2 regions of the Rhodococcus sp. G6(2025) genome follow, and region 1 is predicted to be linked to the other one. Evidence: riboswitches for the same ligand, from Rfam matches in the RefSeq annotation. Region 1 holds a riboswitch; the other holds the start of a gene.
What was found. A riboswitch is a leader RNA that binds a small molecule or an ion and turns the genes downstream of it on or off. The one in region 1 is predicted to bind thiamine pyrophosphate.
Positions count from the first base shown of each region.

Region 2: linked by a shared signal. The riboswitch ahead of ACLIVD_RS26945 (TenA family protein) and the one ahead of thiC (phosphomethylpyrimidine synthase ThiC) in region 1 are both predicted to bind thiamine pyrophosphate.

Region 1 is NZ_CP179750.1:6,400,687-6,405,726, reverse strand. It holds gene thiD (bifunctional hydroxymethylpyrimidine kinase/phosphomethylpyrimidine kinase) at 29-874, opposite strand; gene thiC (phosphomethylpyrimidine synthase ThiC) at 885-2,531, opposite strand; TPP riboswitch at 2,524-2,631, opposite strand; gene ACLIVD_RS29725 (GNAT family N-acetyltransferase) at 2,765-3,151, shown strand; gene ACLIVD_RS29720 (GNAT family N-acetyltransferase) at 3,252-3,614, shown strand; gene ACLIVD_RS29715 (hypothetical protein) at 3,707-4,384, shown strand; gene ACLIVD_RS29710 (exodeoxyribonuclease III) at 4,351-5,040, opposite strand, start outside.
Region 2 is NZ_CP179750.1:5,826,823-5,831,862, forward strand. It holds gene ACLIVD_RS26930 (MFS transporter) at 1-120, shown strand, start outside; gene ACLIVD_RS26935 (carboxylesterase/lipase family protein) at 113-1,666, opposite strand; gene ACLIVD_RS26940 (NUDIX hydrolase) at 1,776-2,453, shown strand; TPP riboswitch at 2,511-2,606, shown strand; gene ACLIVD_RS26945 (TenA family protein) at 2,600-3,322, shown strand; gene ACLIVD_RS26950 (ABC transporter substrate-binding protein) at 3,307-4,347, shown strand; gene ACLIVD_RS26955 (ABC transporter permease) at 4,325-5,040, shown strand, end outside.

The DNA of each region.
Region 1 (5,040 bases):
TTCTCAACCGCCGGACGTTAATAAGTACTCACGGGTGACGGAGTCGCCACAGTGGAGAGACGGGGCCGTGACCGGCACCCAGGTCGTACGACGCCTCCAGGCACTTGGTGACCCATTCCTTACCGAACGCCACCGCATCGGGCACGGACCACCCGTGGGCGAGCGCGCTCGCGATGGCGGCCGCGAGGGTGTCACCGCCGCCGTGGTCGTTGCCGGTGTCGATGCGGGGACTGCTGAACTCGAGGAACCTGTCGCCGTCGAACAGCAGATCGGTGCTCGACGCCGACGTCCGGAGATGCCCGCCCTTCACGATCGACCACTGCGCCCCGAGCGCGTGCAGCGCTTCGGCGGCGCGGCGTGCGGTCGCGTCGTCCACCACCTCGATGCCGGTGATCAACCGGATCTCGTCGAGGTTCGGGGTGACCACCGTGGCGATCGGGATCAGCGTGTTCCGCACGGCGTCCAGCGCCTCGGCGTGCAGGAGCGGATCGCCGTGCATCGACGCGCACACCGGGTCCACGACCAGCGGGACCGGTAGGTCGCGGCCGATCCCGACCTCGGTGCACACGGCGGCGACGGCCTCGATGATGGCCGTCGACGCCAGCATGCCCGTCTTCGCTGCCCCGACCCCGATGTCGTCGACGACGCACCGCACCTGCGCGGCCACCGTCTCCGGCGGAATCTCGTGGAAACCGCTGACGCCCACCGAGTTCTGCACCGTCACCGCGGCGACCGCGACGCATGCGTGGACGCCGCACAGCGCCATCGTCCGCGAGTCGGCCTGGATCCCGGCGCCACCGCCGGAATCGGTGCCTGCGATGGTGAGGACTCGGACGGGGGTCTGGCCGTCGGGGGTCAGGGGCAGCAGCTTCACGAAGGGGACCTTACCGATTCTCTGAGGTGACGGACTCGACGGGCAGATACACGCGACCACCTGCGTCGACGAACTCGCTCGACTTCTCGGCCATGCCCGCCTCGATGGCTTCGACCGAATCGAGTCCATGTTGCTGTGCGTACTCGCGCACGTCGGCGGAGATCCGCATCGAACAGAACTTCGGGCCGCACATCGAGCAGAAGTGGGCCGTCTTTGCCGGCTCGGCGGGCAGCGTCTCGTCGTGGAACTCCCGCGCGGTATCCGGGTCGAGGGACAGCGCGAACTGGTCGTGCCAGCGGAATTCGAACCGGGCCTTCGACAGCGCGTCGTCCCGCTCCTGCGCCCGCGGATGCTGCTTCGCGAGATCCGCCGCGTGCGCCGCGATCTTGTACGTGATGACCCCGGTCTTGACGTCGTCCCGATTCGGCAGTCCCAGGTGTTCCTTGGGTGTCACGTAGCAGAGCATCGCGGTGCCGGCCTGCGCGATCATCGCCGCGCCGATCGCGGACGTGATGTGGTCGTACGCCGGCGCGATGTCGGTGGCGAGCGGCCCGAGCGTGTAGAACGGCGCCTCCTCGCACAACTCTTCCTCGAGGCGCACGTTCTCCACGATCTTGTGCATCGGGACGTGCCCGGGACCTTCGATCATCACCTGCACCCCATGGGATTTCGCGATCCGCGTGAGCTCCCCGAGGGTGCGCAGTTCCGCGAACTGGGCTTCGTCGTTGGCATCCGCGATGGAGCCGGGGCGCAGACCGTCACCGAGCGAGAACGTGACGTCGTAGCGGTGGAGGATCTCGCACAGTTCGCCGAAGTGGGTGTACAGGAATGACTCTCGATGGTGGGCCAGGCACCAGGCCGCCATGATCGACCCGCCGCGGGAGACGATTCCGGTGACCCGACGTGCTGTCAGCGGGATGTAGCGAAGCAGTACACCGGCGTGGACCGTCATGTAGTCGACGCCCTGCTCGCACTGTTCGATCACGGTGTCGCGGTAGATCTCCCATGTGAGCGCGGTCGGGTCGCCGCCGACCTTTTCGAGCGCCTGGTAGATCGGCACGGTTCCCACGGGCACGGGCGAATTGCGCAGGATCCATTCTCGTGTCTCGTGGATGTTCTTGCCGGTGGACAGGTCCATGATGGTGTCTGCACCCCACCGCGTCGCCCACACCATCTTCTCGACCTCTTCCGCGATCGACGACGTGACCGCGCTGTTGCCGATGTTCGCGTTGATCTTCACCGCGAACGCCTTGCCGATGATCATCGGCTCGAGTTCGGGATGGCAGCGGTTGGCCGGGATCACGGCGCGTCCCGCCGCGACCTCGGTGCGCACCGTCTCGGGTGAAACACCCTCGCGTGCAGCGCAATACTGCATCTCGGCGGTGACGACGCCGGCGCGAGCGGCATCGAGTTGGGTGCCCTCCCGGCCGGCGATCCACGGTGCGCGCAGATGCGGCAATCCCGCTCCCAGGTCGATCGTGGCGTCCGCGTCGGTGTACGGACCCGACGTGTCGTACACGTCGAGGTGTTCACCGTTGGTGAGGTGTACGCGCCGGACCGGCACCCGGATGTCGTCGCCCGACAGCAGGTACTGCTTGGTGCTGCCCTCGATCGGCCCCGTCGTGACGGACGTGGCTGTAGATACGTGTGTGCTCATCGATGATGCTCCCTACGCCGGCATTACCCGGACAGGTTCGACGGTCGACGGCCCTAGCCGTCCTCTCAGCCCGCTGGTGCGAGCCCCCGTGGATGTGTAGTTGTCACACAAACTGTAACCGAGATCTCTGTGATCAATCATTCGGGTGAAACTTGGACAGCGGTTCCCGGCATCGGTATAAAGGGTGATGAACATCACATTTCGATTACGACACATACCCCCAGGAGATAGCCATGCTGACAGACGCGCAGGTTGTGGACGTGATCGACAACGCCGATCAGAACCGATTCGAGCTACGCCTGAGTGGTGATCTGGTCGGCATCCTCGGGTATTTCGACCTCGCGGACACCCCGCCCGGCGCCGGTGCCGGCGAGGGCGTGGTGGCCGCTCGGCCGCCGGGCCCGAAGAGTCGAGGGCGGCAGGCGCCCGTGGTCTCGTTCATGCACACCGTGATCGTGGAGGACTTCGGCCACCGCGGACTCGCCGCCCTCATGGTGGGTCGCTCCCTCGACCTCGCCCGCGGGTACGGCTGGAAGGTCCGGCCCGTGTGCACGTACGTGCAGCGCTTCGTTTCGGCGCATCCCGAGTACCGCGACCTCGTCGTTCCGGTGGACGGCTGACTGCGGCGGGCCACGAATCGGGCACTCGTCGGCAACGAAACGGTTCCGGGAGCGGCGATTCCGCTCGCGAGGATGCCGCCTTACTGATTCCATGAGTGGCATGGATCACATTTCGAACAGTTCCGAGTCGTCGGGGAACATCACGGCCGCTGATGCTCGCGTGCTCGACAACCCTGCCCATGAACGATTCGATCTGTGGCTGGGGGACGAGTTGGTCGGCATCCTCGGCTACCGGGACGAGGACGACATTCCCGGATTCACCGCGAAGCCGGGCGAGGTGGTCGCGTTCATGCACACGGTCGTCAAGGAAGAGTTCGGTGGGCGCGGGCTGGCCGCGGTCCTCGTGGGCGAGGCGCTCGGCTCGGCGCGTCGGCGTGGCTGGAAAGTGCGTCCCATCTGCACGTATGTCCAGCGCTACTTGGCGCTCAATCCTGAGTACCTCGACGTCCTGGTTGCCGAGTAGCCCCACTCGCGAGAGCACTGCTCTTGCCATCTGCGACTCTGCTGTGAATACTGCTCTGCATAGAGAGCGGTGCTCACAATGGAGGAGTCGTCATGACCGTGTCGGATCGGATCGAGAGTCGTACCGGGGTCGCACGGATCTGCGCCGCGGCGCTGTTCGCCCTCGCCGGCGTCCTGTTCGTCGTGTACCCCTTGGTGCGTCCCTACGCAGCGGGCGGGGCGCCGGACGGGCGGGCCGAGTTCGCCTCACCGTCGTGGCTCGTCGCACACCTCGCCGCGGTCGGCGGATTCATCGCGTTCGGGCTTGCGCTCGTCGCGCTCAGCGGACTGCTGAAAGGGACGGGCGGTGAACGGGCGGCGGTGGTCGCGGTGGCGGCGTCGTGGATCGGGACAGGGCTGACGCTGCCCTATTACGGGGCCGAAACGTTCGCGCTGCACGCCCTGGGCGGCAGCGACCTCGACGAGAATGCGGTCACAACCCTCACCGAAAGCGTGCGGATGGGGGCGGCGCAGGCGACGCTGTTCGCCACCGGTCTGCTCCTCGTCGCGGTCGGCGCAGCCGCTGCCGCCGTGGCGATCGCCCGGTCCCGGCTACTCGCCGGGTGGGCGGGGATCCCGATGGCAGTGGGGTTCGCGCTGTTCATCCCGCAGTTCTACGTCGACGCCCCACTGCGCATCGGGCAGGGAGTGCTCATCGGATTCGGGTGCGCGGTTGTGGCGCTCGGTGTGCTGCGTTCTCAATCGCCGAGGTCGACGATGACCGGCGCATGATCGCTGGCGCCCTTGCCCTTGCGTTCGTTGCGGTCGATCTCGGCCTTGTCGACGCGGCCGGCGAGGGCGGGCGAACCCAGCACGAAGTCGATGCGCATTCCCTGCTTCTTCGGGAACCGCAACTGGGTGTAATCCCAGTAGGTGTAGACACCGGGGCCAGGGGTGTGCGGCCGGACGACGTCGGCGAATCCGGATTCGACGAATGCCTGGAACGCCTCACGCTCGGGTGCGGACGTGTGCGTCTTGCCTTCGAACAGCGCCGGATCCCAGACGTCCTCGTCGGTGGGGGCCACGTTCCAGTCGCCGACCAACGCGATCTGCGCGTCCGGGTTCTGCCCCAGCCACCCGACCGCGTCGGTGTGCAACTTCGCCAGCCAGTCGAGCTTGTACGTGTAGTGCGGGTCGGCCAGCTCACGGCCGTTGGGGACGTACAGGCTCCAGATGCGGACGCCGTTGCACGTGGCGCCGATGGCGCGGGCTTCCTGCGCGGGCGCGACCTCCGGGTCCTTGTGGAAACCGGGCTGATCCTCGAACCCGATCTGCACGTCGTCGAGACCCACGCGGGACGCGATCGCGACGCCGTTCCACTGGCTGAGGCCCACGTGCGCGACCTCGTAGCCCAGTTCACGGAAACGCTCGTACGGGAACTGCTCATC
Region 2 (5,040 bases), 570 kb from region 1:
GACAAGTGGGGAATTCAGCCGACGTTCTTCGTGCTCGCGATCCCGGTCCTGATCATCGGGCTGGCCTGCTTCGCGCTGCCCGTCCTGAAGGAACTGGACGACAAGGTGCCCGTCAGTTGAAGCCCATGACGTCGTTGCCCCACGCGATCCGCATCTCGTGGTCCGGGTCCTTCACGAGGGTGTCCGCGCCGTCGATCAGCAACGTCGAGCGGTTCTCCTCGTCGTAGGGCGCCCAGTGCTTGGACCCGTCCAGCGCGGCGGGGACACCGTGCCGCGCGAACGCGAGCCACCGGCGCTGGATCCGGCCCGACACCTCGAGCGCCGTCTTCCGGCCGCCGAGCCAGAACGTCGGGTCGATGTTGAGGGTGTCGAAATTGCCGAAGACGTACGGGAGTTCGGTGGCGTGGCCGGCTCCGATCCGTGCGGCCTTGAGCATCGGCGTGGCCTGATCGAACCGGTACATCCACGTCGGCGAGTGCCGGCTGTGGGCGTCGGCCACCCACAGGGCGGGCATCCGGAACGCGGCGTCCCTCGACATCGCGAGCGCGCCCTTCGGCTTTCCGCGGTCCGGGTACGCCGACAGGATGTCGGCGAGGCGGGCGGCGGGCAGTTCCGGGTGATCGGCCGCGATCGCCCTCAACATCTCCTGCACCGAATCCGACGTGACCGGCAGCAGAGGAGATTTCATGAACTTGAAGATCGACGACTCGTCCTTGTTGGAACCGATGATGAGAGGGATGCGGTGGGAGTGCCCCTTCTGGAACGCGGCCACCGGGTAACGGGGCAGGAAGTCGCGGTCCACCACGGGCGCCATCGCGAGCGTGCCCGGAATCCTCGTCGGCACCTCGTTGACGAGCGTGTCGCTGGCCTCGATCACCGTGCGGTACGGAAGGTGCAGCAGGGTGTCGATCTGCGCGGGTTCCACCTCGAGGATGTCGAGGAACTGTTTCGCGACGGTGGCCGCCCGCTCGCTCCCGTAGACCGACGTGGCGGGCGGGCTCTGGGCGATCGCGCGGTGGAACAGCCCCTCCGCGCTCGGACACGTCATCAGCGTGGTGATCGACCCGGCTCCGGACGACTCCCCGAACACCGTCACCTCGTCCGGGTCACCGCCGAACGACGCGATGTTGTCGCGGACCCATTCGAGGGCTGCGACCTGGTCGCGCAGCCCACAGTTGGTCTCGAACACTCGCTCGGCCGTCGAGAACGACGACAGGTCGAGGAAGCCGAGCGCTCCCACCCGGTAGTTGAACGAGACCAGCACGACGTCGCCGATTGTGGACAGGATGCGCCCGTTGTAGATGCCCTGAGCTGCGGTTCCCAGGCAGTAGGCACCGCCGTGGATCCACACCATCACCGGCCGCGGGGTGCCGTCGGGTCTCGGGGCCCAGACGTTGACGGACAGGCAGTCCTCGTCCATCTCGAGTCCCGCGTCGATGGGGACGGCGGTGCCGTGCCCCTGCGGCGCCATCGGGCCGAAGTCGACGCAGTCGCGCACACCCTCCCACGGTGCGGGCGGGGCCGGGGCGCGGAACCGCAGATCGCCGACGGGGGCCGCGGCGAACGGAATGCCCTTCCACGCGTAGACGTCGCCCTCGGGGTAGCCACGCACCTCACCGTCCCGCGCGCGGACGACGAGCGTGTCGCCGGACTTGTCGACCTCCACGGAATCTCCTCACGCATCACGTTCCGGGAATCTCTCGCCAAACTACCAACGATGAGCAGGCAGGACCGATCGAACGCGACATAGATCAACAGTGCGCTAACATTCCCGCGTGGCCGCATGGACCGATTCCGAGGGCAGGAGCCTCCTCGACTACCCGCGCCCGTCCGTGGCGGTCGACGTCGCCGTCCTCACCGTCGACGGCCCGGAACTGAAAGTTCTTGTGGTTCCCCGTCGTTCGGGCCGGACCGCCCTCCCCGGCACGTTCCTCCACCAGGGTGAGCGACTGCGGGACGCCGCCGAGCGGTGCCTGCGGATCAAGGCCGGCCTGACGGGCACCGAATTCCATCAGCTGGCGATGCTGGACGATCCCGGCCGCGACGATCGCGGGTGGGTGCTGTCGATGACGCACGGCGCCGCGCTGCCCCGCACGGCGCTCCCCCGCGACACGATGTTGGTCACCGTCGACGACGACCGGGTGACGCAGGACCTGGCGTTCGACCACGCGGACGTCGTCGCCCTCGCCGTCGCCGACCTGAGAGAGCGGTACGCGCGGGCCGTCGACCCGTCCGGCCTGGCCGGCGACACGTTCACGGTGCTCGAACTCCGCCGGGTGTACGAGGTGGTGTTCGGGCGTCCACTGCCGAAGGACTCGTTCCGGCGGCACCTGATGCCGGCCCTCGAGAACACCGGCGACATGGCCGTCGTCGGAACCGGCCGGCCCGCGGAGATCTACCGGCGCGGCCCCGCACCCCTCCCGCCGAGCGCGGCCGCGTTCCTCGCCGGCTGAGCCCCTCCACCGACCCTGGCCTTTCCGCCCGCGGCACGGCCGGTGCTAGGGTCGGCTTGTTCTGACACGGGGTGCTCCGCACGGGCGGGGCTGAGAACACACCCGGGAACCTGCTCAGGTAATGCTGACGAAGGGATGTCAACGTTGTGAATAGCTCTGTCCAAGATGCTGCCGGCGCCGGCCAGCACGCCCGATTCACGGACCACTTGTGGGACCGGACCAAGGTGCTGCGCGAGGCGATCGACGAACTCGAGTTCCTGCGCCGCCTCGGCGACGGAACGCTGCCGCTGGACGTGTTCCGCACGTACATCGAGCAGGATTTCCTGTACCTGACCGGGTACGCGAAAGCCCTTTCACTGGTGGCCGCGCACGCGCCGGGCCCGGTCGAGGCCGGCTTCTGGGCGGGCTCGGCCGCGGAGGCCGCCACGGTCGAGGCCGCGTTGCACCAGAATCTGCTGACCAGCGGACGACTCCCCGAGTCGGACGCGGAGCCGCTGCATTCGCCTGCCTGCCTCGGGTACATCTCCTACCTGACGGCCGTCGCCGCCACCGAGCCGTACGCGGTGGCCGCCGCGGCAGTGCTGCCCTGCTTCTGGATCTACGCCGACGTCGGGCACCGGCTCGCGGCGAGCGCCCGTGAGGTGCTCTCCACCGACCCGTCGCACCCGTACGCACAGTGGGTGACCACCTACGACGCGGAGGAGTTCCACGCCGCCGTCGCGAGGGCCCGCGAACTCGTGGACGCGGCGGCCGAGGCCGCGACCGATGCTCAGCGCGAGGCGATGGCGGAGGCGTTCGTGATCGCCAGCCGCTACGAACTCATGTTCTGGGACACCGCTCTCAACAAGCAGGAATGGCCGGCGTCGTGACACTCTTCTCTCGTACCAAGCGCGCTGCCACCGCAGCCGTCGTCCTGGTCTCCGCCCTGTCGCTGCTCACCGGTTGCGCCGGTGACTCCCAGTCCGGCGACACCATCCGGTTCGCACTCGACTGGACACCGAACACCAACCACACCGGCCTGTTCGTCGCCCAGCAGGAAGGCTGGTTCGCGGACGCCGGCCTCGACGTGCAGGTGCTGCCCTACAACGACACCTCGCCCGACACCCTGGTCGACGCCGGCAACGCGGAGTTCGGGGTGAGCTTCCAGAGTTCGGCGACGTTCTCGAAGGCCGCGGGCGCACAGACCACGTCGGTGATGGCTCCGCTGCAGCACTGGGCGACGGGCATCGCGGTGAAGGCGGATCGCGCCGACATCACCCGCCCCCGGGATCTGGACGGCAAGATCTACGCCGGGTTCGCGGACCCGGACGGCGAGGAGACGCTGAAGCAGATCATCCGCAACGACGGCGGCAAGGGCGAATTCACCACCGTCACGCTCGGCACCTCGGCGTACGAGGCCGTGTACTCCGGCACCGCCGACTTCACCGTCTCGTTCTTCGGCTGGGAGGGCATCGAGGCCGAGCACCAGGGCACGCCGATGCGTTACTTCCACTACACCGACTACGGCTTCCCGGATGCGTACGCTCTCGTCATCGAGGGCAACGAGGAGTGGATGGCCGACCATCCCGAGCAGGCCCGCAAGTTCGTCCAGGCCCTGCAGCGCGGATACCAGTTCGCCGCCGACCGGCCGGACGAGGCCGCGCAGATACTGATCGACGCCAACCCCGGCGCCTTCACCGACGAGTCCCTCGTGCGGGAGAGCCAGCAGATGCTGTCCTCCGAGTACATGAAGGACAGTTCCGGCAAGGTCGGGACACAGACGGCCGAGCAGTGGGCGGGGTACTCCGGTTTCCTGTTCCAGCACGGCCTGCTCACCGGCCCCGACGGGGCACCGCTGACCACGGAACCCGACTGGTCGACGTACTTCACCAATGAGTACCTCACTCAGCCCTGACCCGAGTCTGCGCACCACGGCCCCGGGCACGTCCCCGCTGCTGCGGCGGGTGCTGCCCGCGGTCGTGGTCGTGGCACTGCTGGTCGTCGCGTGGCAGGTGTACGTGACGGTCAGCGGAATCCGGCCGCAGGTGCTGCCGTCGCCGCTGCGGGTGGTCCAGCAGGGCTGGCGGGCGCGGGACGCCATCTCCGGTCACGCCTCCGCGACACTGCAGGTGACACTGATCGGGTTCGCCGTCTCCCTGCTCTTCGCGTGGGCCCTCGCCGTACTCGTGGACTTCTCGCCGTGGCTGCGCCGCGCGTTCGTTCCGCTGTTCGTCGTGTCGCAGACACTGCCGATCATCGCGATCGCGCCGCTGATGATCATCTGGTTCGGATTCGGTCTGCTGCCGAAGATTCTCGTGATCGCCCTCGCCACGTTCTTCCCGATGACGATCGGTCTGATCGAGGGTTTCGCCGCGGCCGACCGGGAGGCGGGCGCGTTGTTGCGCAGCATGGGCGCCTCACGGTGGCAGGAATTCCGCTACGTGCGGCTTCCGTCGGCGATCCCCCGGTTCTTCACCGCCCTGCGCATCGGCATCACGTACGCCGTGGTGGGTGCCGTGTTCGCCGAATACGTCGGGGCCACGTCCGGTCTCGGCATCTACATGGCGACGCAGAAGAACTCCTTCCGCACCGACCTCGTGCTGGCGGC